4 regions of the Streptomyces sp. NPDC111507 genome follow, and region 2 is predicted to be linked to each of the others. Evidence: riboswitches for the same ligand, from Rfam matches in the RefSeq annotation. Region 2 holds a riboswitch; each other region holds the start of a gene.
The links. A riboswitch is a leader RNA that binds a small molecule or an ion and turns the genes downstream of it on or off. The one in region 2 is predicted to bind cyclic di-AMP.
Positions count from the first base shown of each region.

Region 1: it holds a riboswitch for cyclic di-AMP, as region 2 does, so the genes downstream of both, ACZ7M2_RS10970 (C40 family peptidase) here and ACZ7M2_RS43440 (M23 family metallopeptidase) in region 2, are expected to answer to the same signal.
Region 3: it holds a riboswitch for cyclic di-AMP, as region 2 does, so the genes downstream of both, ACZ7M2_RS24355 (C40 family peptidase) here and ACZ7M2_RS43440 (M23 family metallopeptidase) in region 2, are expected to answer to the same signal.
Region 4: it holds a riboswitch for cyclic di-AMP, as region 2 does, so the genes downstream of both, ACZ7M2_RS18165 (transglycosylase family protein) here and ACZ7M2_RS43440 (M23 family metallopeptidase) in region 2, are expected to answer to the same signal.

Region 1 covers NZ_JBVKBU010000002.1:766,526-773,905, forward strand. The annotation lists gene ACZ7M2_RS10960 (M23 family metallopeptidase) at 1-1,337, shown strand, start outside; gene pcrA (DNA helicase PcrA) at 1,433-3,925, opposite strand; cyclic di-AMP (ydaO/yuaA leader) riboswitch at 4,253-4,425, shown strand; gene ACZ7M2_RS10970 (C40 family peptidase) at 4,433-5,611, shown strand; gene ACZ7M2_RS10975 (tellurite resistance/C4-dicarboxylate transporter family protein) at 5,707-6,681, shown strand; gene ACZ7M2_RS10980 (hypothetical protein) at 6,747-7,100, opposite strand.
Region 2 covers NZ_JBVKBU010000018.1:68,081-75,460, reverse strand. The annotation lists gene ACZ7M2_RS43455 (DNA gyrase/topoisomerase IV subunit A) at 1-1,426, opposite strand, end outside; gene ACZ7M2_RS43450 (M16 family metallopeptidase) at 1,706-3,046, shown strand; gene ACZ7M2_RS43445 (M16 family metallopeptidase) at 3,043-4,431, shown strand; cyclic di-AMP (ydaO/yuaA leader) riboswitch at 4,725-4,884, shown strand; gene ACZ7M2_RS43440 (M23 family metallopeptidase) at 4,897-5,661, shown strand; gene ACZ7M2_RS43435 (GntR family transcriptional regulator) at 5,874-6,569, shown strand; gene ACZ7M2_RS43430 (HPr family phosphocarrier protein) at 6,752-7,033, opposite strand; gene ACZ7M2_RS43425 (bifunctional acetate--CoA ligase family protein/GNAT family N-acetyltransferase) at 7,212-7,380, shown strand, end outside.
Region 3 covers NZ_JBVKBU010000006.1:29,999-37,378, reverse strand. The annotation lists gene ACZ7M2_RS24365 (ATP-dependent Clp protease proteolytic subunit) at 198-854, shown strand; gene ACZ7M2_RS24360 (hypothetical protein) at 862-1,167, shown strand; cyclic di-AMP (ydaO/yuaA leader) riboswitch at 1,545-1,699, shown strand; gene ACZ7M2_RS24355 (C40 family peptidase) at 1,703-2,176, shown strand; gene ACZ7M2_RS24350 (DUF6328 family protein) at 2,264-2,785, shown strand; gene ACZ7M2_RS24345 (ATP-binding protein) at 3,128-3,586, opposite strand; gene ACZ7M2_RS24340 (helix-turn-helix domain-containing protein) at 3,799-4,656, shown strand; gene ACZ7M2_RS24335 (DUF397 domain-containing protein) at 4,669-4,893, shown strand; gene ACZ7M2_RS24330 (8-amino-7-oxononanoate synthase) at 4,853-6,010, opposite strand; gene ACZ7M2_RS24325 (hypothetical protein) at 6,316-6,984, opposite strand; gene ACZ7M2_RS24320 (NACHT domain-containing protein) at 6,956-7,380, opposite strand, start outside.
Region 4 covers NZ_JBVKBU010000004.1:101,407-108,786, forward strand. The annotation lists gene ACZ7M2_RS18145 (Ppx/GppA phosphatase family protein) at 1-611, opposite strand, end outside; gene ACZ7M2_RS18150 (DUF501 domain-containing protein) at 862-1,398, opposite strand; gene ACZ7M2_RS18155 (FtsB family cell division protein) at 1,444-1,920, opposite strand; gene eno (phosphopyruvate hydratase) at 2,022-3,308, opposite strand; gene ACZ7M2_RS18165 (transglycosylase family protein) at 3,646-4,356, opposite strand; cyclic di-AMP (ydaO/yuaA leader) riboswitch at 4,361-4,524, opposite strand; gene ACZ7M2_RS18170 (LysM peptidoglycan-binding domain-containing protein) at 4,708-5,730, opposite strand; gene ACZ7M2_RS18175 (cytochrome P450 family protein) at 5,887-7,170, opposite strand; gene ACZ7M2_RS18180 (globin domain-containing protein) at 7,363-7,380, shown strand, end outside.

The DNA.
Region 1 (7,380 bases), on a different contig from region 2:
TGTCGGGCGGCGACGGCACGGGTTCGTACGACGCCACGCAGTGGGGCACCGGCAGCCACCAGATGCCGCACTACGACCCGTACGCCGCGCAGCACCAGGCCGCGTACGACACGGGTGCCTACGACACGACCGCCTGGGCGAGCGGATACCAGCAGCTCGCCAACATCCCCGCGCAGCACCCGGGCCCCGAAGGCACCGGCCAGTGGGACGCGGCCGCCTGGCGCCAGGCCGAACAGACCGGCCAGACCCAGCAGTGGACCGCGCACACCCAGGAGACGGGCGCGTACGACGCCACGCAGTGGAACACCGCGGGCGAACACGACCCGTACGACGGGTACGAGCAGCACCAGCAGGCCGATTCGTACGAGCAGCAGCTCGCCGCCGAGGCCTACGAGCATCAGCCGGTGTCCGAGTCCGACGTGGACGACCGGCCCTTCGACCAGCAGGCGACCGCGACCTTCGAGCAGGTGTCGTACGACGAATCCGGCGCCCCGGAGGACGAGTTCGAGGACGCCGGTGACGCGCAGGACGCGCCACTGCTGGAGGACATGGAAGAGGTCATTCCGGCCCCCCGTGCCGCGAACCGGTCCGCGTCCCGTTCCCGGCGACGCAGCCCGGCGAAGCGTTCCGCCTTGCTGACCGTCGCGGTGCCCTCGGCCTGTGTGATGGGGGTCGCGGGGATCGCCGCCGCCTCCGTGGGCACCATCGGCGGGAACGACAGCAAGGACAACACGACCCTCAGCGCGTCCGACGGGACCGCGGTGAAGCCGTCGGCCGCCAACAACAAACTGGACACCCAGCTCCAGAGCCTCTCCGCGGGCGCGGACGACTTCGCCGACCGGGCCAGCCGGACGCAGGAACGTATCGACCTCAAGGCTCAGCAGGCCGCCGAGAAGCAGAAGGCGGCGGCGGAGGCGGCTCGCAAGGAGCGGCTGCGGCCGAAATTCGTGCTCCCGGTCACGCAGAAGGGCCTCAGCGCCTACTTCGGCCAGGCCGGCATCAACTGGATGTCCGTGCACACGGGCATCGACTTCCCGGTGTCGTACGGCACGCCGGTGATGGCCGCGACCGACGGCACCGTACGGACGCAGTGGAACAGCGCGTACGGGAACATGGCGATCGTCACCGCGATGGACGGCACGGAGACCTGGTACTGCCACCTCTCCAGCTACAAGGTGCCGTCGGGGACGGTCGTGAAGGCCGGAGACCAGATCGCCTTCTCCGGGAACTCCGGCAACTCGACCGGTCCGCACCTGCACTTCGAGGTCCGCCCCGCGGGCGGCTCGGCGATCGACCCGCTGCCGTGGCTGCGCAGCCACGGCCTGGACCCGACGTGATCCACGGGGCCTCGGGCCTGACGTAATCCATCGGCCCCTCCCCCGGCGACGTGACCGAACGCCGTCGCCGGGCGCCAAGCTGCCACCCCGTAGGACTACAGCTTCTCCACCGGCGCGTACCGCAGCAGCAACCGCTTCGGCTTCGCCTCGCCGAAGTCGACCGTCGCCTCCGCGTTCGCACCCGTACCCTTCACGCCGACCACGGTGCCCAGGCCGAACTGGTCGTGGGTGACCCGGTCGCCGACCGCGAGTGAGACCACCGGCTTCTCGGAGACCCCGCGGCGCGTCGCGAAGCCGGAGGCACCGGACGCCGCGGACCGCGAACGCGAGGACGACAGCGAGGCGGCCACACCGGAGACGGGCCCCGAGGGCATGGGAGCGGTCGCGCCGGTGCGCTTCCACTCCAGGTGCGTCTCCGGGATCTCCTCCAGGAAACGGGACGGCGGGTTGTACGAGGGCTGGCCCCAGGCGCTGCGCATGGACGAACGGGTGAGGTACAGCCGCTCCCGCGCGCGCGTGATGCCGACGTACGCGAGGCGCCGCTCCTCCTCCAGCTCCTTGACCTGTCCCAGCGCGCGCATGTGCGGGAAGACGCCGTCCTCCATGCCGGTGAGGAAGACGACCGGGAACTCCAGGCCCTTGGCGGTGTGGAGGGTCATCAGCGTGATGACGCCGGAGCCGTCCTCGTCCTCGTCGGGGATCTGGTCGGAGTCGGCGACCAGGGCCACCCGCTCCAGGAAGGCGGCGAGCCCGACGGGCGTCTCGCTCTCACCCGCACCGGACTCCTGCTCGAACTCCAGGGCCACGGCGGCGAGTTCCTGGAGGTTCTCGATCCGGGTCTCGTCCTGCGGGTCGGTCGAGGCCTGCAGCTCGGCGAGGTAGCCGGTGCGTTCGAGGATGGCCTCCAGGACAGTGGCCGGGCCCGCACCGGACTCGACGATCGTACGGAGGTCCTCCATCAGCGTGTTGAAGCGCTTGACCGCGTTCGTGGACCGCGCGGCCATGCCGTACGCCTCGTCGACGCGCTTCAACGCCTGCGGGAAGCTGATCTTCTCGCGCTGCGAGAGCGCGTCGATCATCGCCTCGGCGCGCTCGCCGATGCCGCGCTTGGGCACGTTGAGGATGCGGCGCAGCGGGACCGAGTCCTCCGGGTTGGCCAGTACACGCAGGTAGGCCAGGACGTCCCGGACCTCCTTGCGCTCGTAGAAGCGGACGCCGCCCACGACCTTGTAGGGCAGGCCGACGCGGATGAAGATCTCTTCGAAGACACGGGACTGGGCGTTCGTTCGGTAGAAGACGGCGACGTCTCCGGCCTTCGCCTCGCCCGCGTCCGTGAGACGGTCTATCTCTTCGGCGACGAACTGCGCCTCGTCGTGTTCGGTGTCCGCGACATAGCCGGTGATCTGCGCGCCCGCGCCCGCGTTGGTCCACAGGTTCTTGGGCCGGCGGGACTCGTTGCGCTCGATGACCGCGTTGGCGGCGGAGAGGATCGTCTGCGTGGAGCGGTAGTTCTGCTCCAGGAGGATCGTCGTCGCGTTCGGGTAGTCCTCCTCGAACTGGAGGATGTTGCGGATCGTCGCGCCGCGGAAGGCGTAGATCGACTGGTCGGCGTCGCCCACGACGCACAGCTCGGCGGGGAGCAGGTCGTGCTCGCCGTGCGGGGTGTCCTCGTCTTGCGCGCCGGTGCCGACCAGCTCACGCACCAGCGCGTACTGCGCGTGGTTGGTGTCCTGGTACTCGTCGACCATGACGTGGCGGAAGCGGCGACGGTAGTGCTCGGCGACGTCCGGGAAGGCGCGCAGCAGGTTGACCGTGGTCATGATCAGGTCGTCGAAGTCGAGCGCGTTGGCCTCGCGCAGCCGCGACTGGTACATCGCGTAGGCCTGGGCGAGGGTCTTCTCGAAGCCGTCGGCGGCCTGGGCGGCGAAGTCCTCCTCGTCGATCAGCTCGTTCTTCAGGTTCGAGATCTTGGCGCTGAAGGACTTGGGCGGGAAGCGCTTGGGATCGAGATCCAGATCACGGCAGACGAGCGCCATCAGCCGCTTGCTGTCGGCGGCGTCGTAGATCGAGAACGAGGAGGTGAAGCCGAGCTTCTTGCTCTCCCGGCGCAGGATCCGCACACACGCGCTGTGGAAGGTCATCACCCACATCGCGTTCGCGCGCGGGCCGACGAGCTGCTCGACGCGCTCCTTCATCTCGCCCGCGGCCTTGTTCGTGAAGGTGATCGCGAGGATCTGGCCGGGGTGGACATGGCGCTCGCCCAGCAGATGGGCGATGCGGTGGGTGAGCACCCGGGTCTTGCCGGAGCCCGCGCCGGCCACGATGAGCAGCGGGGAGCCGGAGTGCACCACGGCCGCGCGCTGGTTCTCGTTCAGCCCGTCCAGCAGGGCCGCCGGGTCCACGGCGGGGCGGGGCGCGCCGTCGCGGTAGTAGGCGTCCCGGCTCGCGGGCGCGTCGAAGCGGCCGCCGAACAGGTCGTCCGGAAGCGGCTCCGCCGCTCCGTCCTCGGGCGGCGGCGGGGGCTCTTCCTCGTGGGCCCCGGAAGGCTGGAGGTCCGCCAGAAAGCTGTCATCAAAGAGGCTGCTCATCGCTCTCCGAGTCTAGGCGGCCCCACTGACAACCCGCGGCCACCCTGAAAACCCGACCGGTTTTTCCGCGATCGCGCATGATCGCTTTCCGTGACGGCGCCCGATCGCTTTCCGCCACTCTTTCCGCCGCCCTTTCCACCGCGGACGCCGTCACCGTTCAGGATCGTTTCATTACGGTCAGCCACAGCCAGTCCCGATCAATGGCTGCCAGAGTCAAGGTCACAAAAATGTATCGGGCATATCGCACATCAAACTTCACAGAACACTTATGAGTTGGCTAGCGTGCCGGGCAGGCCGCTCGACCCAACCGGCGAACACCGCCGGGCCGTGCGGCCTCCGCCGAGTCCGGTGCGCCCGCGTGGCAGCCGGAGCCGGGGACCCAACCGACCTTGGGGTGAATCGGTCCAATTGTCCACTGGGGCACGGACCGTAGGGCAAACCTTCCGGACGTACCCGCCCGAACCCGACAGCTAACTCGGTAGGCGGATGACGGAAGGAGTCGCCACCTTGGCGTCGCATCGCAAGTGGAGTCCTACAGGTACACGCATAGCGGGCATACGGACTCCCGCCCTCGCCACGGCGGCCCTCACCTCCGTGGCCCTGCTCTCCCAGACGGCGAACGCCGCGCCCTCGGCCGACTCCAAGCCGAGCATCGAAGAGGTCGAGAAGAAGGTCGACGACCTCTACCACCAGGCCGAGACGGCGACCGAGAAGTACAACGCGACCAGGGAGAAGACCGCCCAGCAGCGCAAGCGCGTCGACTCCCTCCTCGACGACGTGGCCCAGCGCACCGAGAAGCTCAACACCGCGCGCGAGGAACTGGGTTCGTTCGCCGCGGCGCAGTACCGCACCGGCGCCGCCGCCCCCGACACCGCGAGCCTCCTGCTGGCCGACAATCCGCAGGACTACTTCGACCAGACCCAGCTGATGAACCGTCTGACCACCCGCCAGAAGGCGGCCGTCGACGACTACGTCACCGAGCAGGCCGCCACCACCAAGAAGCGCGCGGAGGCCTCCAAGAGCCTGCAGACGCTCACCACGACGCAGAGCGCGCTGAGGACGTCCAAGGCCGACGTCCAGCGCAAGCTCGCCGAGGCCCGCTCCCTGCTGTCGAAGCTGACCGCCGAGGAGAAGGCGCGGCTCGCGGCGATCGAGAAGAAGAAGCAGGAAGCGGCCGACCGCAAGGCGGCGGAGCTGGCCCAGCAGCAGGCCGCGGCGCAGAAGAAGGCTCAGGAGGCGGCCGCTCAGCAGCAGACGGGTTCCGGCACCTCCGGGACCACTGGCTCCGTCGGCACCTCCGGCAGTTCGGCCAGCGACTCCTCGTACACCGCCAAGGCCGACAAGGCCCTCGCCTTCGCCCGCACCCAGGTCGGCAAGCCGTACGTCTGGGGCGCGACCGGGCCCGGCTCCTACGACTGCTCCGGCCTCACGCAGGCCGCCTGGAAGGCCGCCGGCGTCGATCTCCCGCGTACCACCTGGGACCAGGTCAACGTGGGCACGACGGTCCCGCTCTCCGACATCAAGCCCGGTGACCTCGTCTTCTTCTACGACGACATCAGCCACGTCGGCCTGTACGTCGGCAACGGCATGATGATCCACGCCCCCAAGCCGGGCGCGTACGTCCGCGAGGAGTCGATCTTCTACGGCGGCGAGTCGATCATCCACAGCGTGGTGCGTCCGGCCTAACGCCTCGACGCCCGGCACGCGCGCGTGGGGCTCATCGAGCTCCACGCGCGCGTGGCCCGCCGCCAACCCGCTCGAAGGTCCTTAGCATCGGGCCCATGTCAGCCATCTCCCCGCCCGGCACCCGGTGGACCGGCCTGCGCAGCTGGTGGGCGCAGAGTCCGCCGGGCGCCGGAGCCGCGATCCTGGCCACCGGCATCATCTCGATCGGGCTGGAGCAGACCGGCTACGAGGTCCTGTCCCGGATCGTGCTGGCCCTGGCGGCCGTCGGCTGGCTCGGGCTCGCCGCGGCCTTCGTCGTACGGCTGCTGCGAGAGCGGGAGCGGTGGCTGACGGAGGCCGGTACACCGAGTGCGCTCACCGCGGTCGCGGCGACCACCGTGCTCGGCACGCGGCTGGTCACGCTGGGGTGGAAGGTGCCGGCCGAGGCCCTGCTCGCCCTGTCGGCGGCGCTCTGGCCGGGGCTGCTCCTCCTGGTCGTACGGCAATGGCGGCCCCGTATGCCCGGAGGGGTGTTCCTCGGCTGTGTGGCCACGCAGGGGCTCGCGGTGCTGGGCGCGACGCTCGCCCCCGCGACGCACACGGACTGGCTCGCGCACACCGCGCTGGTGCTGTTCTGGCTGGGGCTCGTGCTCTACGCGGCGGCACTGTTCTACTTCGACTACCGCGAGGTCGCCACGGGCGCCGGGGACCAGTGGGTCGCGGGCGGCGCGCTCGCCATCTCGGCGCTGGCGGGGTCGAAGCTGATCCTCGCGTACCAGGCGAACATCTATCTGTGGAACAACGACGACAACGGCGTGCTGCGCTGGGTGACCGAGGCGCTGCTCGTGCTCGTCCTCGGCTCGTACTGCGTGCTGGCCGTGGCGGAGGCCCTGTGGCCCCGACCGCACTACGACGTGCTGCGCTGGGCGACCGTGTTCCCGCTGGGGATGACGGCGGTGGCGACGCTGTCGGTCGCGGCCGCCATCGGCGTCGGCCGGCTCAGGGGGCTCGGGCAGGTGCTGCTGTGGATCTCGGTCGCGGCGTGGCTGGCGGTGGCGGCCGTAGCGGTCAGGCGTCCGCGGGAGCCGTAGCGGTCGGGCATCTGTAACGCTGTCCGGAAGCGCCGTAGCCGTCCGTGGGGGCCTTCGGGGGGCCGTCAGGTCCAGAGCACCGCGATGAAGATGTTCGCGGTCGTGAGCAGCCCTACAAGCCCGAACAGGCCCTTGTCCACCTTCTCGTCGTCCCGCTTCACATAGACGAGTCCGAGGATCACGATCAGCAGGGCGAGCTTCACGCCGATCTTGATGGTGTTGACCGAGTGGTCGTCGGCCTGGTTGAGGCCGACCAGGGCGACGCCCGTGACCAGCATGGTCAGCGCGCCGTGCAGCATGGCGGGGACGAACCGGGCGGTGCCCTGGCCCATCGCCTTCATCTGGGTGAGGAAACCACCGAGGAGCGAGGCGATGCCGATGATGTGCAGGCCGACGAAGAGATGGATGAGTACGTCCATGGAGCCGGAGCCTAATCGGCGGCCCTGCACCCTCTTGTCACCGGCCCACCCCCTGTAGACCCCTACCACCTGGGAACCACCGATTGTCCCGGAACCGCCCCATCGGTCATCACACCGCGTGAAGTCGACTGCGCCGGGCCGGTATCACGGTCACATACGGTCGCCCCGCGATCCAGTGACGCCAGTTCCGTACATGACGTTACCGGGACATCACTCTCAGGTTTAGCGTCCTCCACCAGGTGACCGGCTCCCCACCGCCGCCCGGGCCAGGGGCGGCAGC
Region 2 (7,380 bases):
GCTCGGCGTCCGAGTCGAGGATGCCGGTCAGCTCGTCGATCTCGCCGTTGAGCCGGTCGCGCTCCGACTCCAGCTCGATGCGGTCGAACCTGGTCAGGCGGCGCAGCGGCGTGTCCAGGATGTACTGCGTCTGGATCTCGGAGAGGGAGAAGTGCTCGATCAGGCGCTCCTTCGCCTGCGCCGAGTTGTCGCTGGAGCGGATGAGGCGGATGACCTCGTCGATGTCCAGGAGGGCGACGAGAAGGCCCTCGACCAGGTGGAGCCGGTCGCGCTTCTTGCCGCGGCGGAACTCACTGCGGCGGCGCACGACGTTGAAGCGGTGGTCGAGATAGACCTCGAGGAGCTCCTTGAGGCCCAGGGTGAGCGGCTGACCGTCCACCAACGCCACGTTGTTGATGCCGAAGGACTCCTCCATCGGCGTCAGCTTGTAGAGCTGCTCCAGGACCGCTTCCGGTACGAAGCCGTTCTTGATCTCGATGACCAGTCGCAGTCCGTGCGAGCGGTCGGTGAGGTCTTTGACGTCGGCGATGCCCTGGAGCTTCTTGGCGTTGACCAGGTCCTTGATCTTGCTGATCACCTTCTCCGGGCCGACGGTGAAGGGCAGTTCGGTGACGACGAGGCCCTTGCGGCGCGCCGTGACGTCCTCCACCGACACCGTGGCGCGGATCTTGAAGGTGCCGCGGCCCGACTCGTACGCGTCCCTGATGCCGGTCAGGCCGACGATACGGCCGCCCGTCGGCAGGTCGGGGCCCGGCACGTACTTCATCAGCGTGTCCAGGTCGGCGCCCGGATAGCGGATCAGGTGGCGGGCGGCCGCGATGACCTCGCCGAGGTTGTGCGGCGGCATGTTCGTCGCCATACCGACGGCGATCCCGGACGAGCCGTTGACCAGCAGGTTCGGGTACGCCGCCGGGAGGACGTCGGGCTCCTGCTCCTGGCCGTCGTAGTTCGGCGTGAAATCGACCGTGTCCTCGTCGATGGACTCGGTCATCAGTGACGTGGCGTCGGCCATCCGGCACTCGGTGTAACGCATGGCGGCCGGCGGGTCGTCGTTGCCGAGCGAACCGAAGTTGCCGTGGCCGTCGACCAGCGGCAGGCGCATGGAGAACGGCTGGGCCAGGCGCACGAGTGCGTCGTAGATCGACGCGTCGCCGTGCGGATGGAGCTTACCCATGACCTCGCCGACGACGCGGGCGCACTTCACATAGCCGCGGTCGGGGCGCAGCCCCATCTCGTTCATCTGGTACACGATGCGGCGGTGCACGGGCTTGAGGCCGTCACGGGCGTCCGGCAGGGCTCGCGAATAGATGACCGAGTACGCGTATTCGAGGAAGGAGCCCTGCATCTCGTCCACGACGTCGATGTCGAGGATCTTCTCCTCGTACGAGTCGTCGGGCGGCGGGGTCTTCGTGCTGCGGCGGGCCATCGCTGCTGCGGCTCCTTCACAGTCTCTGCCGGGGCATGAACGGGTTCTGACGCGCACCATTGTGGACCGCCGCACTGACAACGCCGACCGCGACCCGTCCATAGAGGCTCCACGGAGCCCCGTTCCGCTCGCTCGCGGTGCACGGAAGTCCGGCCTCCCACCTCAGGAATTCTCGCTCTCGGCGTACGAGGTGCGGGAACTTCGCCACCTGTCGGCGCGCTTGCATACAGTGGCAGGACCGGCAGGAATTCTGCAGTTTCCGCGATCGAAGGGACGTACATGCCCATGGGTCACACGGCCACAGCTGAAGCAGGCTCCGGCGGCCTGACAGCGACCGAGCACCGCCTGGCCAACGGCCTGCGCGTGGTGCTCTCCGAGGACCATCTGACCCCGGTCGCGGCGGTGTGCCTCTGGTACGACGTCGGCTCACGGCACGAGGTCAAGGGCCGTACCGGCCTTGCTCACCTTTTCGAGCACCTGATGTTCCAGGGCTCCGGCCAGGTGAAGGGCAACGGCCACTTCGAACTGGTGCAGGGCGCGGGCGGCTCCCTGAACGGAACGACCAGCTTCGAGCGCACCAACTACTTCGAGACGATGCCCGCCCACCAGCTGGAGCTCGCCCTCTGGCTGGAGGCCGACCGCATGGGCTCGCTGCTGGCCGCACTCGACGACGAGTCCATGGAGAACCAGCGGGACGTCGTCAAGAACGAGCGCCGCCAGCGCTACGACAACGTGCCCTACGGCACCGCCTTCGAGAAGCTGACCGCGCTCGCCTACCCCGAGGGCCACCCGTACCACCACACCCCGATCGGGTCCATGGCGGACCTGGACGCGGCGACCCTGGAGGACGCCCGCGCCTTCTTCCGCACCTACTACGCGCCGAACAACGCGGTGCTCTCCGTGGTCGGGGACATCGACCCGCGGCAGACGCTCGCCTGGATCGAGAAGTACTTCGGCTCCATCCCCGGGCACGACGGCAAGCCCGCCCCGCGCGACGGCTCGCTGCCCGAGGTCATCGGCGAGCAGCTGCGCGAGGTCGTCGAGGAGGAGGTCCCGGCGCGCGCCCTGATGGCCGCCTACCGGCTTCCGGAGGACGGCACGCGCGCGGCCGACGCGGCCGACGTGGCGCTCACCATCCTCGGCGGCGGCGAGTCGTCCCGGCTCTACAACCGGCTCGTACGCCGCGACCGCACCGCCGTCGCGGCCGGGTTCGGCCTGCTGCGGCTCGCCGGAGCGCCCTCCCTGGGCTGGCTGGACGTGAAGACGTCCGGTGACGTCGAGGTCCCGGTGATCGAGTCCGCCGTCGACGCTGAGCTCGCCCGGTTCGCCGAGGAGGGCCCCACGGACGAGGAGATGGAGCGCGCCCAGGCCCAGTTGGAGCGCGAGTGGCTGGACCGGCTCGGCACGGTCGCCGGCCGCGCCGACGAACTGTGCCGGTACGCCGTCCTGTTCGGCGACCCGCAGCTCGCCCTGACGGCCGTACAGCGCGTCCTGGACATCACGGCCGAGGAGGTCAAGGAGGTCGCGAAGGCCCGCCTGCGACCCGACAACCGCGCGGTGCTCGTGTACGAGCCGGTCGCTGCCGACACCACCGAAGAGGACGAGGAGGCGGCGAAGTGAGCGAGCTCGCCACCATGGACTTCCACCCGCAGCCCCAGGCGGGCCAGCCCAAGCCCTGGGCCTTCCCGGCGCCCGAGCGCGGCACGCTGGACAACGGCCTGACCGTGCTGCGCTGCCACCGCCCCGGCCAGCAGGTCGTCGCCGTCGAGGTGCTGCTCGCCGCGCCGCTGGAGGCCGAGCCCGCGGGCCTCGACGGCGTCGCCACGATCATGGCGCGCGCCTTCTCCGAGGGCACCGACAAGCTCTCCGCCGAGGAGTTCGCCGCCGAGCTGGAGCGCTGCGGCGCCACCCTCGACGCGCACGCCGACCACCCCGGCGTACGGCTGTCGCTCGAAGTGCCCGTCTCGCGCCTGCCCAAGACGCTCGGGCTGCTCGCCGACGCCCTGAGGGCACCGGCGTTCGCGGACAGCGAGGTCGAGCGGCTGGTGCGCAACCGGCTCGACGAGATCCCGCACGAGACGGCCAACCCGGCCCGGCGTGCCGCCAAGGAGCTCTCCAAGGAGCTGTTCCCGGCGACCTCGCGCATGTCGCGCCCGCGCCAGGGCACAGAGGAGACCGTCCAGAAGATCGACTCGGCGGCCGTACGCGCCTTCTTCGACAAGCACGTACGTCCCGCCACGTCGGCCGCCGTGATCGTCGGCGACCTGACCGGCGTCGACCTCGACGCGCTGCTCGCCGAGACGCTCGGCGACTGGACTGGTTCGTCCGCCGAGCCGCGCCCCGTGCCGTCGGTGGCCGCCGACGACACCGGCCGTGTGATCATCGTGGACCGCCCCGGCGCGGTCCAGACGCAGCTGCTCATCGGCCGTGTCGGCGCCGACCGGCACGACCGTGTGTGGCCCGCCCAGGTGCTCGGCACGTACTGCCTCGGCGGCACCCTCACCTCGCGCCTGGACCGCGTCCTGCGCGAGGAAAAGGGCTACACCTACGGTGTGCGGGCGTTCGGCCAGGTCCTGCGCGCCGCGCCGGACGGAACCGGTATCGCGATGCTCGCCATCAGCGGCTCCGTGGACACCCCGAACACCGGCCCGGCGCTCGACGACCTCTGGAAGGTGCTGCGCACCCTCGCCGCGGAGGGCCTGACGGACGCCGAGCGCGACATCGCCGTACAGAACCTGGTGGGGGTGGCGCCCCTCAAGTTCGAGACCGCGGCGGCCGTCGCGGGCACGCTCGCGGACCAGGTCGAGCAGTACCTGCCGGACGACTACCAGGCGACGCTGTACCAGCAGCTCGCCGCGACCGGCACCGTGGAGGCCACCGCGGCCGCCGTGAGCGCCTTCCCGGTGGACCGTCTGGTGACCGTCCTCGTCGGCGACGCCGCGCAGATCCAGGAGCCCGTCAAGGCCCTCGGAATCGGTGAAGTGACCGTCGTTTCGGCGGAGTAGAGGTTCAGCGGAGCAGCCGCTCAGCCGGCGGTAGGCCGAACCGCACGCGGAGCGGAAGAGCGTGACTCCGTAGGGCCCGGGTGACTGAAGAGTCGCCCGGGCCCCTTTTTGATCGGATTTCCGCTCGGGTTCTCGCTCGGACTTCGTCCCCAAGATGTCCGTATTGGTAGGGAGGTTGCCCGTCTGCCCTGTGGCATGCACTACAAAACCCGTGATCCGTTTGTTGATTGAAAGACGCCCCGTCTAGCGTCGGTGCGGCTGTTCGTCAGGCAGTGCGCCGCGCCCGCGGCACCGGACAGTCATCGCCGAGTCCCCGTACGGCGCGAGCCAGGGGAGCCGGGGACCCACACGTAGTCCCTGGGGTGAATCGGACGCCCTCCCTGGAGGGGTCCGTAGGAGACCTTCCTGCTCCGAACCCGTCAGCTAACCCGGTAGGCGAGAGGGAAGGAAAGGATCAGCCCCTACATGGCGTTCACCTGTGGCCCCGGGAAACACCGTCGTCCGAGCCGCGTGAAGCGCTCCACCAAGAACGCCGTCGGCGTTGCCGCGCTCACCACCACCGGTGTCATCGGAACCCTGGCCGCCCCGGCAGTCGCCGCGGACGCCTCCGTCGAGCAGACCGGGCTGACCCAGGCGGTCACCCTCGGCGACAACGTCGCCGCCCAGATCGACGCGCAGGCCGCCGCACAGCAGCGTGCCGCCGACGAGGCCGTCGCGCGCAAGAAGGCCGAAGAAGCCGCGCGCAAGAAGGCCGCCGAGGAGGCGAAGAAGGAGCGCGAGGCCAAGGAGCGCGCCGCCCGCGCCGCCGAGCGCAAGCGCCTCAACACCTTCGTCCTGCCGATCACCGGCTCGTACATCTCCACCGGCTACAAGACCGGTGGCAGCCTCTGGTCCTCCGGCAGCCACACGGGCGTCGACTTCCACGCCGCCTCCGGGACCTCGGTCCACGCGGTCGGCTCCGGCACGGTCGTCACGGCGGGCTGGGGCGGCGCGTACGGCAACCAGATCGTCCTGAAGATGCACGACGGCACCTACACGATGTACGGCCACCTGTCGTCCATCGGTGTCTCCGTGGGGCAGACGGTCACCCCGGGCCAGCAGATCGGTCTCTCCGGCTCCACCGGGAACACCACCGGGCCGCACCTCCACTTCGAGGCCCGCACGACGGCGGAGTACGGCTCCGACATGGACCCGGTCGCCTATCTCCGCTCGCACGGCGTGAACGTCTGACGCTCGCACACCCCGAACGTCCGACGACCGGCGTCAACACTTCCGAAGCCCCGGCTCCCCCCAGCCGGGGCTTCGTCGTTTCGAACGGCTGTCTGTCCAAAAAATATCCATGGATTCCGGCCTGCCATCGGAAATTCCGGTTCTCTGCAATAGAGTCGCTGAACAAGCGTCAATCGACCGCGTTTCGCGGGGATTAAGGCGGAGGTCCGGTCATGCGCATTCCCGCGCACTCGGTATGCACGGCGATCCGTGACGACATCGTCGCGGGTGTCTACGAGCGCGGCAGCCGGCTCACCGAGGAACTGCTCGCGCGCCGCTACGGCGTCTCGCGGGTCCCCGTGCGCGAGGCGCTGCGCACGCTGGAGGCCGAGGGCTTCGTCGTCACTCGCCGACACGCGGGCGCGTGCGTCGCGGAGCCCACCGAGCAGGAGGGCGCGGACCTGCTCGAGATGCGCACGCTCCTGGAGCCGCTGGGCGCCGCGAGGGCCGCGCAGCGGCGCACCGAGGCCCACCTCAAGGTGCTTCGAGGCCTGGTCAGACTGGGGCAGGAGCGGGCCAGGAGGGGGAACAGCGAGGATCTGCGGTCGCTCGGCAGCTGGTTCCACGAGACCCTCGCGCAGGCCTCCGGGAGCCCGGCGCTGACCTCCACGCTGGCCCAGCTGCGGCACAAGATCGCCTGGATGTACGCGGTCGAGGCGCCGGCCAATCCGGCGGAGTCCTGGGCGGAGCACGGCGGGATCGTGGACGCGGTGGCGCGCGGCGACAGCGAGCGGGCGCGGGCCGTCACGGCGCTGCACACCGAGCGCGCGACGGTCGCGCATCGGCTGCGTTTTCCCGGCGGGGGAGATCGTCCGGAGCGTGTGAGGACTTCGCAACATCCCGTAAACATGACGGGCGTGCGTCATTAACACCGGCGCCGTATACAAAGAGGGGTAATTTGCGGGGGATTATTTCTGCTGCCCGCAATGAGAAAAGCGAAGGGCCCGCCCGATGTTTTCAGGCGAGCCCTTCGAATGCGTGCGGGGCGGGGTCTTTTGGTGTGAAGGCCACTCCCGCCATGAATTGCGGAACCCCGTTCGGGGGCTCTTTCTCAGACGGTCTCGGGGAGCTCCTCGAGACCCTCCGCCACCAGCTTCGCCAGCCGGTCGAGCGCGGCGTCCGCGCCCTCGGCGTCCGAGGCGAGGACGATCTCCTCGCCACCCTGGGCGCCCAGGCCGAGGACCGCCAGCATGGAGGCCGCGTTGACGGGGTTGCCCTCCGCCTTGGCGATCGTCACGGGGATACCGGAGGCCGTGGCCGCCCGGACGAAGATGGAGGCGGGACGGGCGTGGAGGCCCTCGGCCCAGCCGACGTTGACGCGGCGCTCAGCCATGTGATGCTGCCCTTCAGGTGTTCAGGGTTGTCTAGACCAGTGTTCCACAACGTGAAGCGAGTCCGGGCAGGGTGCTGTTCCCGTCCCGAACTCCGCGTCGGATCCCGGCCTGGATCCGACTTCGGTGCCCCCAGCCTGCCTCGCGCCGTTGTCGGACGCGAGCCGTACTCTGGGGCCCATGCAGACCTCGTCGGACCGGCACGAGTACCCCTCCCACTGGGAGGCCGACGTGGTGCTGCGCGACGGCGGCACCGCCCGCATCAGGCCCATCACCGTCGACGACGCCGACCGGCTGGTGAGCTTCTACGAGCAGGTCTCGGACGAGTCGAAGTACTACCGCTTCTTCG
Region 3 (7,380 bases), on a different contig from region 2:
CCAGCTTAGACCGGGCCCCCGGCACCCCCACAGAGCGGACGATCTCGTTCAGCTCCACCGAAAACGATCCGTGCGCACCATCAAGCGACCCTCTCCACCGGCGGCGCACGGGGACGTTCGCTGTCAGCCGAGCACCCTTCCCCCGCTCTGTACGTCCTGTACATTTTTTACAGAACCCTTCACAGGAGGCGCGTGCCATGAATGAACCGTCCGCCCGTCACGTCCTGTCCGAGTTCACCGAACGGACGAGCATGGGGCACCGGACCCTGGATCCGTACTCGAAGCTGCTCGACGAGCGGATCGTGTTCCTCGGGACGCCGATCGACGACACCTCGGCGAACGACGTGATGGCGCAGTTCATGCACCTCGAATATCTGGCACCGGACCAGGACATCGCGCTGTACATCAACTCCCCCGGCGGCTCGTTCAGCGCGATGACGGCGATCTACGACACGATGCAGTTCGTCAGCTGCGACGTGCAGACCACCTGTCTGGGGCAGGCCGCTTCGGCCGCCGCCGTGCTGCTGGCCGGCGGTGCGCCGGGCAAGCGGTTCGCACTGCCGGGAGCCCGGGTGCTGATCCACCAGCCGTCACTTCCCGAGCCGGTACAGGGACAGGCGAGCGATCTGGCCCTCCAGGCCGAGGAGTTGATGCGCACTCGGAGGCTGCTGGAGGACATGCTCGTACGTCACACGGGGCAGAGTCCTGAACAGGTCGCCGCCGACATCGAGCGGGACAAGATCCTGGACGCTCGGGCCGCGTTGGCGTACGGACTGGTGGACGGGATCATCCCCAGCCGCAAGACCTCGCGCACCGCGCCCGGTGCGAGGAACGCCACACCCGACGCGAGGTGATCCGCCGATGGTGCCCGAACTGCCCCCGCTGCCCGCGCTGACGCGCGCCGAGGCCGAGCTGATCGACCGTTACCTCGACGTGGTCGACCTGCTGGGCCGTATCAACCCGGCCAGGCCCGGAGACACCTACCGCGGGCTGCGTGCCGCCCAGGCGCTGGTCGCCAAGGCCACCGAGCTGCGGGACGCCCTCGCGCTGATGCACCAGCGCGGCGAGAGCGAGGTGCACGCACCGACGCTGGCGCAGGCTCTGCGCGTCCTCGACGGTGAGCGGCGGGCGGCCCGCGTCACCCTGCCGCCCGACGCCGACAACTGACACACCCACACCCGGGTCGCCGTGCGCGCCGAGTCGGCGAGGCGTCCGGCCCGGGGTTCAAACGGACCAGATGGTGTACCCCCTGATGGAGTAGTCACAGGCCCCTTCGGGGAACCGAAAAAGTTGCGCAACGCGCGTAGCCCGGAGGCGGAATGAGACGCTCCGGTGCTGGTGGGCGCGTCGTCGGCGCCCCCAACATCGCCCGAACAGAGGGTCGTCCACCCGAACGGGTGAGTGGTGAGTAACGCCACAAATCGCCGGTTCCGCTCGGATTTTCTGACCGCTATGCGTGAAGATCCCTTCCGACGACAAGCCCCCGCCACAGCGGCGGGGCGGTCCGGGCGGACGCCGAGTCCTGCCGCTGCCCGGATGACCGGTCGACAGAAGTGCATCGGCAGGAGTGGAGGACCCAGCAAGACGGGTCGCCGGAGAGATCCGGGCGGCCCTTGGGGTGAAGCCGCGCAAGCGGCCGGGCTACTTCGCCAGCCCGAATCCGACAGGTCATCCTTCACAGGCGGCTGACGAAGGGTTGCGCATGACTGCGCTCAATCGTGTCCCGTCGCTGTGGACCCGGGCCGGTACGGCCTCGGCGCTCACCCTCGCCGCCGTGGGCGGCAGCCTTGTGGTTCCTGGCGTCGCATCCGACGCCGAAGCGGCCACGCTGGCGACGAAGGCACTTCAGGTCGCGGCTTCCAAGAAGGGCTCCCCGTACCAGTACGGCGCCGCCGGGCCACGCCGCTTCGACTGCTCCGGGCTCACGCTCTACTCGTACAAGAAGGCGGGCAAGACGCTGCCTCGTACGGCCGCGGCGCAGTACAACAAGACACACCACATCTCCGCGTCCCACCGCAAGGCCGGAGACCTGGTGTTCTTCCACTCGGGCCGGAACGTGTACCACGTCGGCATCTACGCCGGGAAGGGAAAGATCTGGCACTCCCCGAAGACAGGGGAGGTCGTGAAGCTGCAGAAGATCTGGACGAAGAGCGTCTGGTACGGCCGGGTCAGCTGACCTGCCCGAGGGGGTGCCGCCGGCCGGCACCCCCTCGGGGTTCCACCCCCGGGCGTGAAAAGCGGACGAACCGGTTACTCGTTCACCATGGCTGAGCGACCTTCCCCCGAGGAACGGAACGAGACGCCCCTGGAGCGCGCCGATCGCAACTTCGGCGAGTTGCTCCAGGAGCTGCGCGTCACGCAGACCGGTGTGCAGATCCTCTTCGCGTTCCTGCTGACGCTGGCGTTCACCCCGCGCTTCCCGTCCCTCGACACGGTGCAGCGCGCCACGTACGTCACCACCCTCCTGCTGGCCGTGGCGGCCGCCGCGCTCTTCACGGCGCCCGCCGCGTTGCACAGGTCGCTGTTCCGGCAGGGCGCGAAGCCGACCATCGTGCGGGTCTCCTCCGTCCTGGCCACGGTCGGGATGGGCGTGCTCATGCTGGCGCTGACGGGATCGGTGCTGCTCGTCGTGGACGTGGCGCTGGGACGCGCCGCCGGGATCGCCTCGGGCGCGGGCACCCTGCTCGTCTGTGTGGCGCTGTGGGGCCTCCTGCCCGGCCTGGTGCACCGTGCCGTCGTCAGCGGAGCGACGGCTCCGAAAGAAGCACCGGACCGAGAACCGTGAGCGCGCTCATCGCCGGACCGCCCGCGGGCACGAACCGCGGCAGTCGGCTGAGGAGGGTGCTCGGCGCCTTCGGGTCGAGCGCCTCGGTGACGAACCCCTGCCGCGGCGGGCGGTCCGTCCCGACCGCCGCCGGCCGCACCGGCCGGACAGCGCGGTCGTAGCGCAGATGGTGGCCGGGACGGCGGCGGCTCCGGTGGGGCCGCGGTCGCCGGGACCGGGAGATCCGCGCCGTACGATCTCCGTCGCCCGCCGGGCCGGGGACCGGTCGGTGCCGCCGACCGAGGTCTTCCGGGCCCCGCCGCGAGGCGCCGGACGGGGCGGACACGACAACTGAGCCGCTCCTCAGGGCTCTTGTGGGCCACCGGCCGTCACCGGCTGGGCCGGCACCGTCCAGGGCAGCTCGATGGCGACCGTCTTGCCGCCCTCGCGGGTGGGCCGGACGACGAGTCTGCCGCCGCATTCGGCGGTCAGCCAGCGGATGATCACCATGCCGCGCCCGTTGTCCTGCTGGACGGCGGCGGGCAGACGTTTGGGAAAGCGCGGATGGCTGTCGGTGACGCCGATCCGCAGATGTTCATCTCGGTCGAGCCGGACGTCCACCGTGAAGGTGGGCGACTGTCCGAAAGTGTGTTGGACGGCGTTGGTGGCTAGTTCTGACACGATCAGGCGTACGGTGTCCGCGACTTCGGCGTCGCACGGCAGGCCCCATTCGGCCAGCACATCGGCGACGAATTTCCGGGCCGCGGAGACCGAGGCGGGATCGCTCGGCAGAGTGACGGATGCTTCCTGGTGATCTGCCATGGCGACGTCGTCCCTTTCCCACGGGACCGGAGTCCGACACGGAGCGGATGGTTCGAGTACGGTCCCGGACTGGTGCTTCGCGCCAGACTGCCATCACTGGGCCGGTCACGGGTGCGATCCACCGAGATATGCATATATCTGTCGCTCGATGCGGTGAACTCTGCGACGGCGGAGCGTATTTGGGCGGCTCGGGAGGAGTAAGGAGTACGGCCATGCAGCACGGTCCCGCGGTGCGCCGCCGCAAGCTCGGTGCCGAACTGCGCGCGCTGCGCGCCGATGCGGGTCTCACCAGTGGTGAGGCGGCCCGTCTCGTCGGCTGGCACCAGTCGAAGGTGAGCCGGATCGAGACCGGTATCAGTGGAGTGAAACCGGCCGATGTGGAGCGCCTGTTGGACGCCTACGCCGTCACGGGGCACGAGTTACGGGAGCTCCTGGTTGGCCTCGCGGGTTCCGAGGGCAACGGCCGCCATCACTGGTGGCACGCCTACCGCGGCGTCCTGCCGCCCACGTACCGCGACTTCATCAGTCTGGAGTCCCAGGCCAGCGGCATGCGCACGCTGGAGACCTCGGTGGTACCCGGACTGCTCCAGACGTCCGAGTACGCGCGGGAGGTGACCCGGGTCGCCGTCGGCGGCCTGGAGGACGGCAAGCTCGACGCTCTCGTCGAGGTGCGCCTCGCCCGGCAGGACGTCCTGCGTTCGAATCCGCCGCTGGAACTGACCGCGGTCCTGGACGAGGCCGTGTTAAGACGCGAGGTCGGCGGCCCGGAGGTGATGGCTCGGCAACTGGAGCGTCTGCGGGAGGCTGCCACCCTGCCTCAAGTGCGGCTTCAGGTCCTGCCGTTCGCCGCGGGAGCCCATATCGGCGTCACCGGGCCTTTCGTTATCTTCTCATTTCCGAACACAACTGATCTGGATGTGGTTGTTCTCGACCACTTGACGAGTAGCCTCTATCTCGAACGGAAAGAAGACCTTCAGGCCTACACCGAGGCCTTCAACGCCCTTCAGTTCCACGCCCTTTCGCCCGAGGACTCGTTGGACTACATCGCCGGGATAGGTGACGGCGCGTAAGGAGGCACCCCCATGACTGCACTGCCTCGGTACGTACTTTCCAGTACTTCACTCCACGACGTGCGATGGCTGCGCAGCAGCCGCAGTACGGGAATGAACAACTGCGTCGAGACGGCCCGACCCGGCCCAGGACCCTGGGCCGGACTGGTCGCCGTGCGCGATTCCAAGAACAAGGCGGGCCCCGCCCTGCTCTTCACTATCGCCAGTTGGGAGGGCTTTGTCGCCGGACTGAACTGATCACGCCGACGGCGTGCTCGATCTGTGCGTCGGTGAGGTCCGCGCGGGCGGTCAGCCGCAGCCGTGAGATGCCGTCCGGCACGGACGGGGGGCGGAAGCAGCCGACGGCGAGTCCCGCTTCCCGGCAGTCGGCGGCCCACCGCACGGCCTGTTCGGGGGACGGTGCGCGCACGGAGACCACGGCGGCGTCCGGTCGTACGGCTTCCAGGCCCTCGGCGGTCAGCCGGGTGTGCAGCGCCGTCGCCACCGCGCGAGCCCGGGCGGCGCGCTCCGGCTCACGGCGCAGCAGCCTGAGCGCCGCGAGGGCCGCGCCCGCCGCCGCGGGCGCGAGACCGGTGTCGAAGATGAAGGTGCGCGCCGCGTTGACCAGGTGGTCGATGACCGGGGCGGGGCCGAGGACGGCTCCGCCCTGGCTGCCGAACGACTTGGAGAGCGTGGCGGTCACGACCACGTCCGGCGCGCCCGCGAGCCCAGCGGCCTGCGGGGCGCCCCGGCCGCCGTCGCCCAGGACGCCCAGCCCGTGTGCGTCGTCGACGAGCAGCGCCGCGCCGTGCTCGCGGCAGGCGGTGGCGAGTTCGGCCAGCGGGGCCGCGTCGCCGTCCACCGAGAAGACCGTGTCGGACAGGGCGACGGCAGGACCCTCGTGCGTGCCCAGCGCCTTGCGCACGGCGTCGGGGTCGGCGTGCGCCACGACCTGGGTCGCGCCCCGGGCGAGCCGGCAGCCGTCGATGAGGGAGGCGTGGTTGCCCGCGTCCGAGACGACCAGCGAGCCGTGCGGCGCGAGCGTGGTCACGGCGGCGAGGTTGGCCGCGTAGCCGGAGGAGAAGACGAGCGCGGACTCGAAGCCGCAGAATTCCGCCAGCTCGCGTTCGAGTTCGCCGTGAAGTTCGGTCGTGCCGGAGACGAGCCGCGAGCCGGTCGCACCGGCGCCCCAGCGGCGCGCGGCCTGTGCGGCGGCCGCCGTGATCTCGGGGTGGTGGGCCAGCCCGAGGTAGTCGTTGCTCGCCAGATCGAGAAGGGGTGAGTCGGCGGCGCGGGGGCGCAGGGTGCGGACGAGTCCGGCCTGGCGGCGCTGGTGCGCCTGCTCGTCGATCCACGCGAACGGCGATCCGGCCATGCTGGTGCCTCCGGGCCCTGGGAGTGGTCGTGAGGGGGTCATGAAGGTGGTCGTTTTGTAGGCAGTGCACAGACCCTAGCGGGGCGACGCGGCGCCCATGATGTGGCAATACCCACACCGAGAATTATCAGGCACAGGATCAACACAGGTCAGAGGCTGTATCACACCCTGGACCGAAGACCGTTTCTCACGATCTGTTGAGCTGCCCCGAGTTTCGTAGCGGCCGATCTTGTGTGGCTCAGGCGGCGTTCGGGGTGGTCAAAGAGCGGTAGTAAGCCGTCTCGAACTCCTCGGGTGGGAGGTAGTCACTCCATGAACGCGTCAGCCGCCCAAGACACCGTCGAGGCAGTCCCGCACCGGCCCGTACAGGCCACGCGGAACCAGCCGTTCTCAGACCTGCCGGGATCTTGCCGGTCGAGCGCGGCCAGCACGCGAGTCGGATCGTCGATCAGATCGAACAGGGCGCTGGTCCGTCGCGCCCACTGCTCTGGATCCTCTCCCTCGGCGAACGCCGCGGCCGACGCGAACTGGTCATGGAGGTTGACCGGCAGTCTGCCGGCCAGGGACGCACCGAGCTCTCGGCCCAGGACGGCTCGCGACGATGACGGCCGCATGAAGCGGGCCGGCTTGCCGGTCGCCGGGACGGCGGTGCCGCTCACGCCCTCGAGAGCCGCGACGGCATCGCGCGCCCAGCCGCCATCCCAGGTGTCGGGGAGCGGAACAGCGATCCGCTGAACGTTGGCGATCGCGTCCCTCCCCAGCGCGAGCGAGAGCCCTCCCGGGTCCTCGTGGTAGTTGAGGTAGCGGGCGACGTCGACGCCTGGCGGGCAGACCTCGTCGAGCACGACGTCGCCGACGAAGTTGCCGGGGTCGACGAGCCACCCCTCCCGCACCACGACGGATGGCTTCAGACGGACCAGATACAGATAGAACTGGCTGCGCTGGTCAGCCTGGTCGCGGATCCGACGCAGCATGTTGTGGACAGCGGCCTCGTACGTGCCGACGTGGAGCGCCTTCGCCCACTGGCGCGCGGCCCACGCGGCAACCCGCTGCTCTCCACCCATCACCCTGCGGGCCTCGGGAGTCAAGACGGCTGCCGGGTCGAAATCCCGTGTCGGCCCGCCGCAGCTCGTAGGCGACAGCGGCAAGCACTTGGCGGATGTCCCGGGCATCCAGTCCGCCGACGGGCCGGCGCACATCGCGGCGCCGGATGGCCGGATGCTGCTCCAGCAGTACGTCAACCAGCCGCCGATAGGCCTCCATACGGCGCGTGGGCAGCGGGCCGCTGGACCACATCCCGGCCAGCATCAGCAGGAACAGCGGAACGGCGGCCAACGCCTTGAGGTCGGCCACGGCCTTGACTTCGTCCA
Region 4 (7,380 bases), on a different contig from region 2:
CGCTCGGCGAGGTCCAGGGCCGCCTCGATGTCGGCGCGGATGGCCTCGGTCTCGGCGGGGGTCGGCGGGTCGCTGACGACCCCGTCGTGCACGAGGTGCCGTTCGGTCATCCGTACGCAGCCGATGTCCACGGAGCGGGCGGCGCGTACGTGGTCGTCACCGACGACCAGTTCGGTGGACCCGCCGCCGATGTCGACGACCAGGTAGGGCCTGGTGAGGTCGTGCCGGCCCGTCAGTTCCTTGGTCGCGCCGGTGAAGGAGAACTCGGCCTCCTCGTCGCCGGTGATGACCTCGGGCTCGACGCCCAGGATGTCCAGCACGCCGCGTACGAACTCGTCCCGGTTCTCCGCGTCGCGGGAGGCGGAGGTCGCCACGAAGCGCAGTCGCTCCGCGCCGTGCCGCTTGATGATCGCCGCGTACTCGCGGCAGGCCTCGAAGGTGCGCTCCAGGGCCTCGGGGGCGAGGCGTCCGGTGCGGTCGACGCCCTGGCCGAGCCGGACGATCGTCATCCGGCGGTCCAGATCGACGAGTTCTCCCGTCACCGGGTTCGCGTCGGCGACGAGGAGGCGGATCGAATTCGTACCGCAGTCGATGGCGGCGACCCTGGTCATCGGTTGTTGTCTCCTGCTCGTGAATTCGTTTCGACGCCGTGCGACCGAGGCGCACGCGGCTCCGGGGCGAAGCCCCGGCTTCGGGGCGCGGGGAACCGCGCGCTCAACCCCCACCCACCCGCAGACAAAACACTCCGGGCACATGGGGATCCGGGGCGAAGCCCCGCCCTGGGGGACGCGGGGAACCGCGCGCTCAACCCCCACCCACCCGCAGACAGATCACGCACCGGGAGGACGCGGCGCAGCCTGCTCACTCCCCCTCGGACGGCGGCTCCGCCGCCACCACGCACGCACCCTTGCGCCACCACTCCGGCAGCATCGCGATCGCCTCGTCGCCCAGCGGATTCACCCCGGGCCCCGCGGCCAGCGAGTGCGCCACCAGCACATGCAGACACTTCACCCGGTCCGGCATCCCACCGGCGCTCGGAAAGCCCGCCAGTACCTCGATGGCGTCACGCCGCGCGATGTAGTCCTCGTGGGCGGCCCGGTACGCGGCGGCCAGCTCGGGATCGGTCGCCAGCCGGTCCGTCATCTCCTTCATGACGCCGTTGGCCTCCAGCGTGCCGATCGCGGAGGCCGCGCGCGGGCACGTGAGGTAGTACGTCGTCGGGAACGGCGTACCGTCCGGCAGCCGGGGCGCCGTCTCCACCACGTCCGGCTGACCGCAGGGACAGCGGTGCGCGATCGCCCGCAGCCCGCGCGGCGGCCGGCCAAGCTGTTGCTTGAAGGCCTCGACGTCCGCGTCGGTCGGCTCGGTGCGCGGGGTGGGCGGCGGGGGCGTTTCCATGCCTGTGCTCAAATCTCTTTCTTCTTCAATTCACCGGTCGTCAGGTCACCGGTCGGAGTGGTCCGACTTGTCGACGCCGTCCCAGACGTTGGCGTACCAGGGGCGGGTTGCCACCCCCAGATCCGTACGCGACTGCTTCGCCGCGTCCGGGTCGATCACGACATATCCGGTCTCGCCCGGCATCACATAGTGCAGCCGTTCCCGGATCTGCTGCTTCGCGTACGCGTCGTCCTGCCACCGCGCCTTGAGGTCACGCAGCTGTTCGACCCGGGCGCGGGCCCGCTCCTGCTGTCGCTCCAGATCGGCGATCTCGGCGCGCTGGGACACGTACTGCCTTATCGGATACGCGAGGGCGACGATCAGAGAACAGAGTACGAGAGCCAGCAGCGCGGCGCGGCCGGTCAGACGTGAGCGGCGGGCCTGGCGCTTGGTCTGCGAGCGGTAGACCCGGGCCGCCGTCTGCTCGCCGAGCAGCTTCAGCCTGGTCGCGGTGGAGAACCGGTCCCGGTCCTTCGCGGCCATGTCCCGCCTCCCGTTCACACGCGCGTACGTCCCCGGACACGGTACGGGACCGGGTACGGGGACGTACGTACGACTGGCTAAGGCTTGACCCTCTGCGGGTGTCAGCCCTTGAAGCGCGGGAAGGCGCTGCGGCCCGCGTACACCGCCGCGTCGTCGAGGATCTCCTCGATGCGCAGCAGCTGGTTGTACTTGGCGACGCGGTCCGAGCGGGCCGGGGCGCCGGTCTTGATCTGGCCGCAGTTCACCGCGACGGCGAGGTCGGCGATGGTGACGTCCTCGGTCTCGCCGGAGCGGTGGGACATCATGCACTTGAAGCCGTTGCGCTGGGCCATCTCGACGGCGTCCAGGGTCTCGGTCAGCGAGCCGATCTGGTTGACCTTGACGAGCAGGGCGTTCGCGGAGCCCTCCTCGATGCCGCGGGCCAGGCGCTCCGGGTTGGTGACGAAGAGGTCGTCGCCGACGATCTGGACCTTGTCGCCCAGCTTCTCGGTGATGACGTTCCAGCCGGCCCAGTCGTCCTCGTACAGCGGGTCCTCGATGGAGACCAGCGGGTACGCGGAGACGAGCTCCTCGTAGTACTCGGTCATCTCGGCGGCCGAGCGGGACTTGCCCTCGAACTCGTACTTGCCGTCCTTGTAGAACTCGGACGCGGCGACGTCGAGCGCGAGCGCGATCTGCTCACCGGGGATGTAACCGGCCTGCTTGATGGCCTCGAGGATGAGGTCGAGCGCGGCGCGGTTCGACTCCAGGTTCGGGGCGAAGCCGCCCTCGTCGCCCAGGCCGGTGGACAGGCCCTTGGTCTTCAGCACCTTCTTGAGGGTGTGGTAGACCTCGGCGCCCCAGCGCAGGGCCTCGGAGAAGGACTCCGCGCCGATCGGGGCGATCATGAACTCCTGGATGTCCACGTTGGAGTCGGCGTGCGAGCCGCCGTTCAGGATGTTCATCATCGGAACGGGCAGCAGGTGCGCGTTCGGGCCGCCCAGGTAGCGGAAGAGGGGGAGGTCGGACGCCTCGGAGGCGGCGTGCGCGACGGCGAGCGAGACGCCGAGGATGGCGTTGGCGCCGAGCGAGCCCTTGTTGTCGGTGGCGTCCAGGTCGAACATCGCCTGGTCGATCAGGCGCTGCTCGGTGGCGTCGTAACCGACGAGCTCCGGGCCGATCTGCTCGATGACGGCGAGGACGGCCTTCTCGACACCCTTGCCGCCGTAACGGTTGGGGTCACCGTCACGCAGTTCGATGGCCTCGAAGGCGCCGGTGGACGCACCGGACGGAACGGCGGCACGACCCGTGCTGCCGTCGTCGAGGCCGACCTCGACCTCGACCGTGGGGTTGCCTCGGGAGTCCAGGATTTCCCGGGCTACGACGACGTCGATGGACGGCACGAGCATCTCCTTCTGGGATGTGACGCGGGTACGCGGAGCCTGTGATGGCTTCGCGACATGAGCCTAACCGCCCCGGGGGGATCGGCCAGCCGGTCGCCCACCCCTTGGGCAGAACTGAACGTACACATTGTTCCAGAACGGAACAAAAACGGGTACGGAAATCTGGGTACGAAACGCTCCGTACGAAATGCCGGAGACGAAAAACCCCGCTCCGGCGCGTACGGGGGAACACGCACCGGAGCGGGGAGCCCGTGGGGACGGGGGCGACCCTCACCGGGGTCTCCAGTGTGGAGACCCCTTTTATGTGGGACCTGTCATTCAGCTGGGGTGAAGCTGCCGATCATCAGCTGAGGTGCAGCTGCTGACCCGGGTAGATGACGTCGGCGTCGTCGACGATGTCCTTGTTCAGCTTGAACAGCTGCTGCCAGCCACCCTTGACCTTCTTCTTCTCGGCGATCGAGCTGAGGCTGTCACCCTTGACGACCTTGTACTCGCCGTCACCCTTCTTGACCTTCTTGCCGGTCGGGGTGGAGACGGTCTTCTGGGCGGCCGGGCGGGACGCCGAACGGGAGGCCGCGGTGTCCGTCGAGCGGGTGGTGGTGCTGGCGCTCGGCGAGCTGTTCGACGAGGAGCTGTTCGAGGAAGACGAGGTCGACGGGGTGCTCGCACCGCCGGTGTACGCGGCGCTCGACAGGCCCGTGCCACAGGTCGGCCAGGCGCCCTTGCCCTGCGCGGCGAGGACCTTCTCGCCGACGGTGATCTGCTGGGACTTGGACGCCTGGTTGGCGGTCGCGGCGTACGCGGTGCCGCCGTACGCGGCCCAGGTGGAGGTCGAGAACTGCAGACCGCCGTAGTAGCCGTTGCCGGTGTTGATGGACCAGTTCCCGCCGGACTCGCACTGGGCGACGGCGTCCCACTGGGAGGCGGTGGCGGCGGAGGCGTTGCCGGCCGCCATCAGCGGAGCGGCGATGGCGACACCGGTGACACCGGCGAGCGTGGCGACACGAGTGGCCTTGGACGGACGGCGGTGCTTGCCCTTGCTGGAAAACAGCATGGAGAGATCCCCTCACCGACGCCTGCGAGGTGAGCTGTCGGGTTCGGGCGGGTGAGTGCCCGGCCGTGCGCTCTGAGCGCTCGGCTTCACCCCAAGCCGCTCCCGGTCAACTACCGGGCGCGGCGCATACCTTGGGTCCCCCGCTCCTGCCTACGGCGCTGACGCGTCGACTGTTCCCGTACGGCCGTTGGCAGGATTCGGCGTTGACGACCGTCGGGGCCCGCTGTGGCGAGCGGTCATGACCGTAAGCAGCCGATCGGCTGAATTCCAAAGACGATCAGGGCCTTTGAGATCCATCTCTCACTCGCGCCAAACCGGACATTACACAGCGAACCGTGACGCGAACTGCCCCTACTTTTGGCCCGATTCGGCACCAACTGCAAGGCTCTGACCGGGAAGGATGAGGTTCGGGTCGACGCCGACCGTCTTCTTGTTCGCTTCGTACAGCTCGGCCCATCCGCCTTCGAGGTCAAGGGCGTCCGCGATGGTCCAGAGATTGTCTCCGGCGCGCACGACGTAGGAGCCGTCGACGACATCGCGGGAGGCGCCGGCGCCGCGCGAGGCATGCCGCCCGGAGGAGTCGTCGCTACGGCCGTCCACGGCGCTGTCGGTGGTGTTCTCGTCCGCGGTGCCGCCGCGGTGGCGTCCCGCACCGGTCGTCGCGTTCTCGGACGTACCGGAAGAGTCGTCGCCCTGGCCGGAGTTGCCCGAGTTATCGCTCTTCGACGCATCCGTGTCGGAGCCGTCCGCCCCCTGGGCGTCGCCGTCGGTGTCGGCCTTCGTCGTGTTCTCGGCCGCCTTCCCGGTCGCCTTCGAGGACGAACCGGATGAAGCAGAGTCAGACGAAGATGAATCGGACTTCGAGCTGGAAGACTTGGACGAGGTTGAATTCTTGGACGAACTGGACGAATCGGAGGAACCGGATGAATCCGCCGTACTGGACGAGTCGTTCGCCACGCCCGTGTCGACCAGGATGTCGCCCGAGTTCTTGCTCAGCCCGGAGAGCGGTCCGCAGGTCGGCCAGGGGGTGACGCCCTGGTGGTCGAGAAGCTTCTCGGCGATGGCTATCTGCTGCGAGCGGCTGGCCTCGTCGGCGCTCGACGCGTAGGTGAGGCCGCCGTACTTCTCCCAGTCCGCCTGGCTGATCTGGAGTCCGCCGTAATACCCGTTGCCGCTGTCGGCACTCCACTGGCCGGCGCTCTCGCACTCGGCGACCCGGTCCCACGTGGTGCCGTCGGCCGCGCTCGCGCTGGTGGCACCGAGCAACGGGATCGCGATGGCGGATCCGGTCACTCCTGCCGCGACGATGAGGGCCGGGGCCTGACGGGGGCGACGATGGCGGCCGTTCCCGGAGAGCATGCGGAAGCCTTTCACGTGACAGCAGGTGACTACGCGACGTGTGAGTCGCGTTGACGAGTGAACGTATCCGCACCCGAACACTTGTCACAAGTCGATGCAGCGTAGATCACGTGAAGATCACAGAGTTGAGTGCGCGTCAGGTTTAAGCGCCCGCAGGTGTAGGGTCGCCCGCTATCGCGCGACCGGTACCGGAGGTGTGAACTCCACTGGAAGCGTGCGCAATCCGCGCATAATGAGCCCGCCGCGCCAGCGCAAATCGGCCGAATCTCCCGCGAGTTGAAGGTCGGGGAGTCGGGTGAGGAGGGTGGCGAGCGCGGTCTGGCCCTCCAGGCGGGCGAGCGGGGCGCCGAGGCAGTAGTGGATGCCGTGGCCGTACCCGAGGTGTTGGTTGTCACGGCGGGAGAGGTCGAGCGTGTCCGGCTGTTCGAACCGCGCGGGGTCACGGTCCGCAGCCGCGAGGACCACGAGGACGGGGTCGCCGGGCGCGATGCCCTGCCCGCCGATGCACACGGCCTCGGTGGCGAACCGCCACGTGGCCAGTTCCACCGGCCCGTCGTAACGGAGGAGCTCCTCGACGCCGGTCTCGAGGAGTTCGCGTTCGCGGGCGGCGAGGGACTTCTGGAGGCGCGCGCGCTGCTCGGGGTGGGTGAGGAGGGCGTACGTGCCGTTGCCGATGAGATTGACGGTCGTCTCGAACCCGGCGAAGAGCAGGATGAAGGCCATGGCGGCGGCCTCGTTCTCCGTGAGGTGCTCGCCGTGGTCGGACGCGCGGATGAGACCGGAGATGAGGTCCTCACCGGGCGCGGGCGTGTCGGGAAGGCCTTCCCGCTTCTTGTGGATGAGTTCGAGCAGATACCCGCGCATCTTCTTGACCGACCGCGCGACCCCGCCCCGCGGTCCGCCACCGTGCCGGATCATCATCCCCGCCCAGTCCCGGAAGTCGTCCTGGTCCTCGCGGGGCACGCCCAGCAGGTCGCAAATGGCGTAAATGGGAAGCGGGAACGCGAACTCGTGGATCAGATCGGCGGAACCCTTCTCCGCGAAATGGTCGATCAGCTGATCGGTGAGTTCCTGCACGCGTGGCGCGAACTCGGCCACGCGTCGCGGCGTGAACGCCTTCGAGACCAGCCGCCGCAGCCGGGTGTGGTCCGGCGGGTCGATGTTCAGCAGATGCGTCATCAACTCGGCCTTGCGCTCCCCCGGAATACCCGTCTTCCCTTTCGCGTGGGCGGGTTCGTCGTGGTGCGCCGGATTCTTGCTGAGCCGCGCGTCGGCGAGCGCCTGCTTGGCGTCCGCGTACCGCGTCACCAGCCAGGCCTCCACCCCACTCGGCAGCCGCGTCCTGTGTACGGGGGCGTGCTCCCGCAGCCAGGCGTACGCGGGGTACGGATCGCTGGCGAACTCCCAGGTGAAGAGTTCCGGGGCGGGGCTGAACGGCGGCGGCTGATCGGTCACTCCCTGACGGTATCCGGAGGGAGGGGAGGGACGGCGCGGCGGAGGGAGAGGGAGCGGGGTGGGGGCGGTGCGGGGGTGGGGGGCGGCGTGTGTGCGTGAGGGGTGGTGCGGGCCGTGCCCCGTTCATCCCGGGCCATCCCGAAATCGGCTGCTGTTTGACTCCACGGCTCGCCTCCTCCATAAATTCGCGCCGTGGACCCCGAAATACTC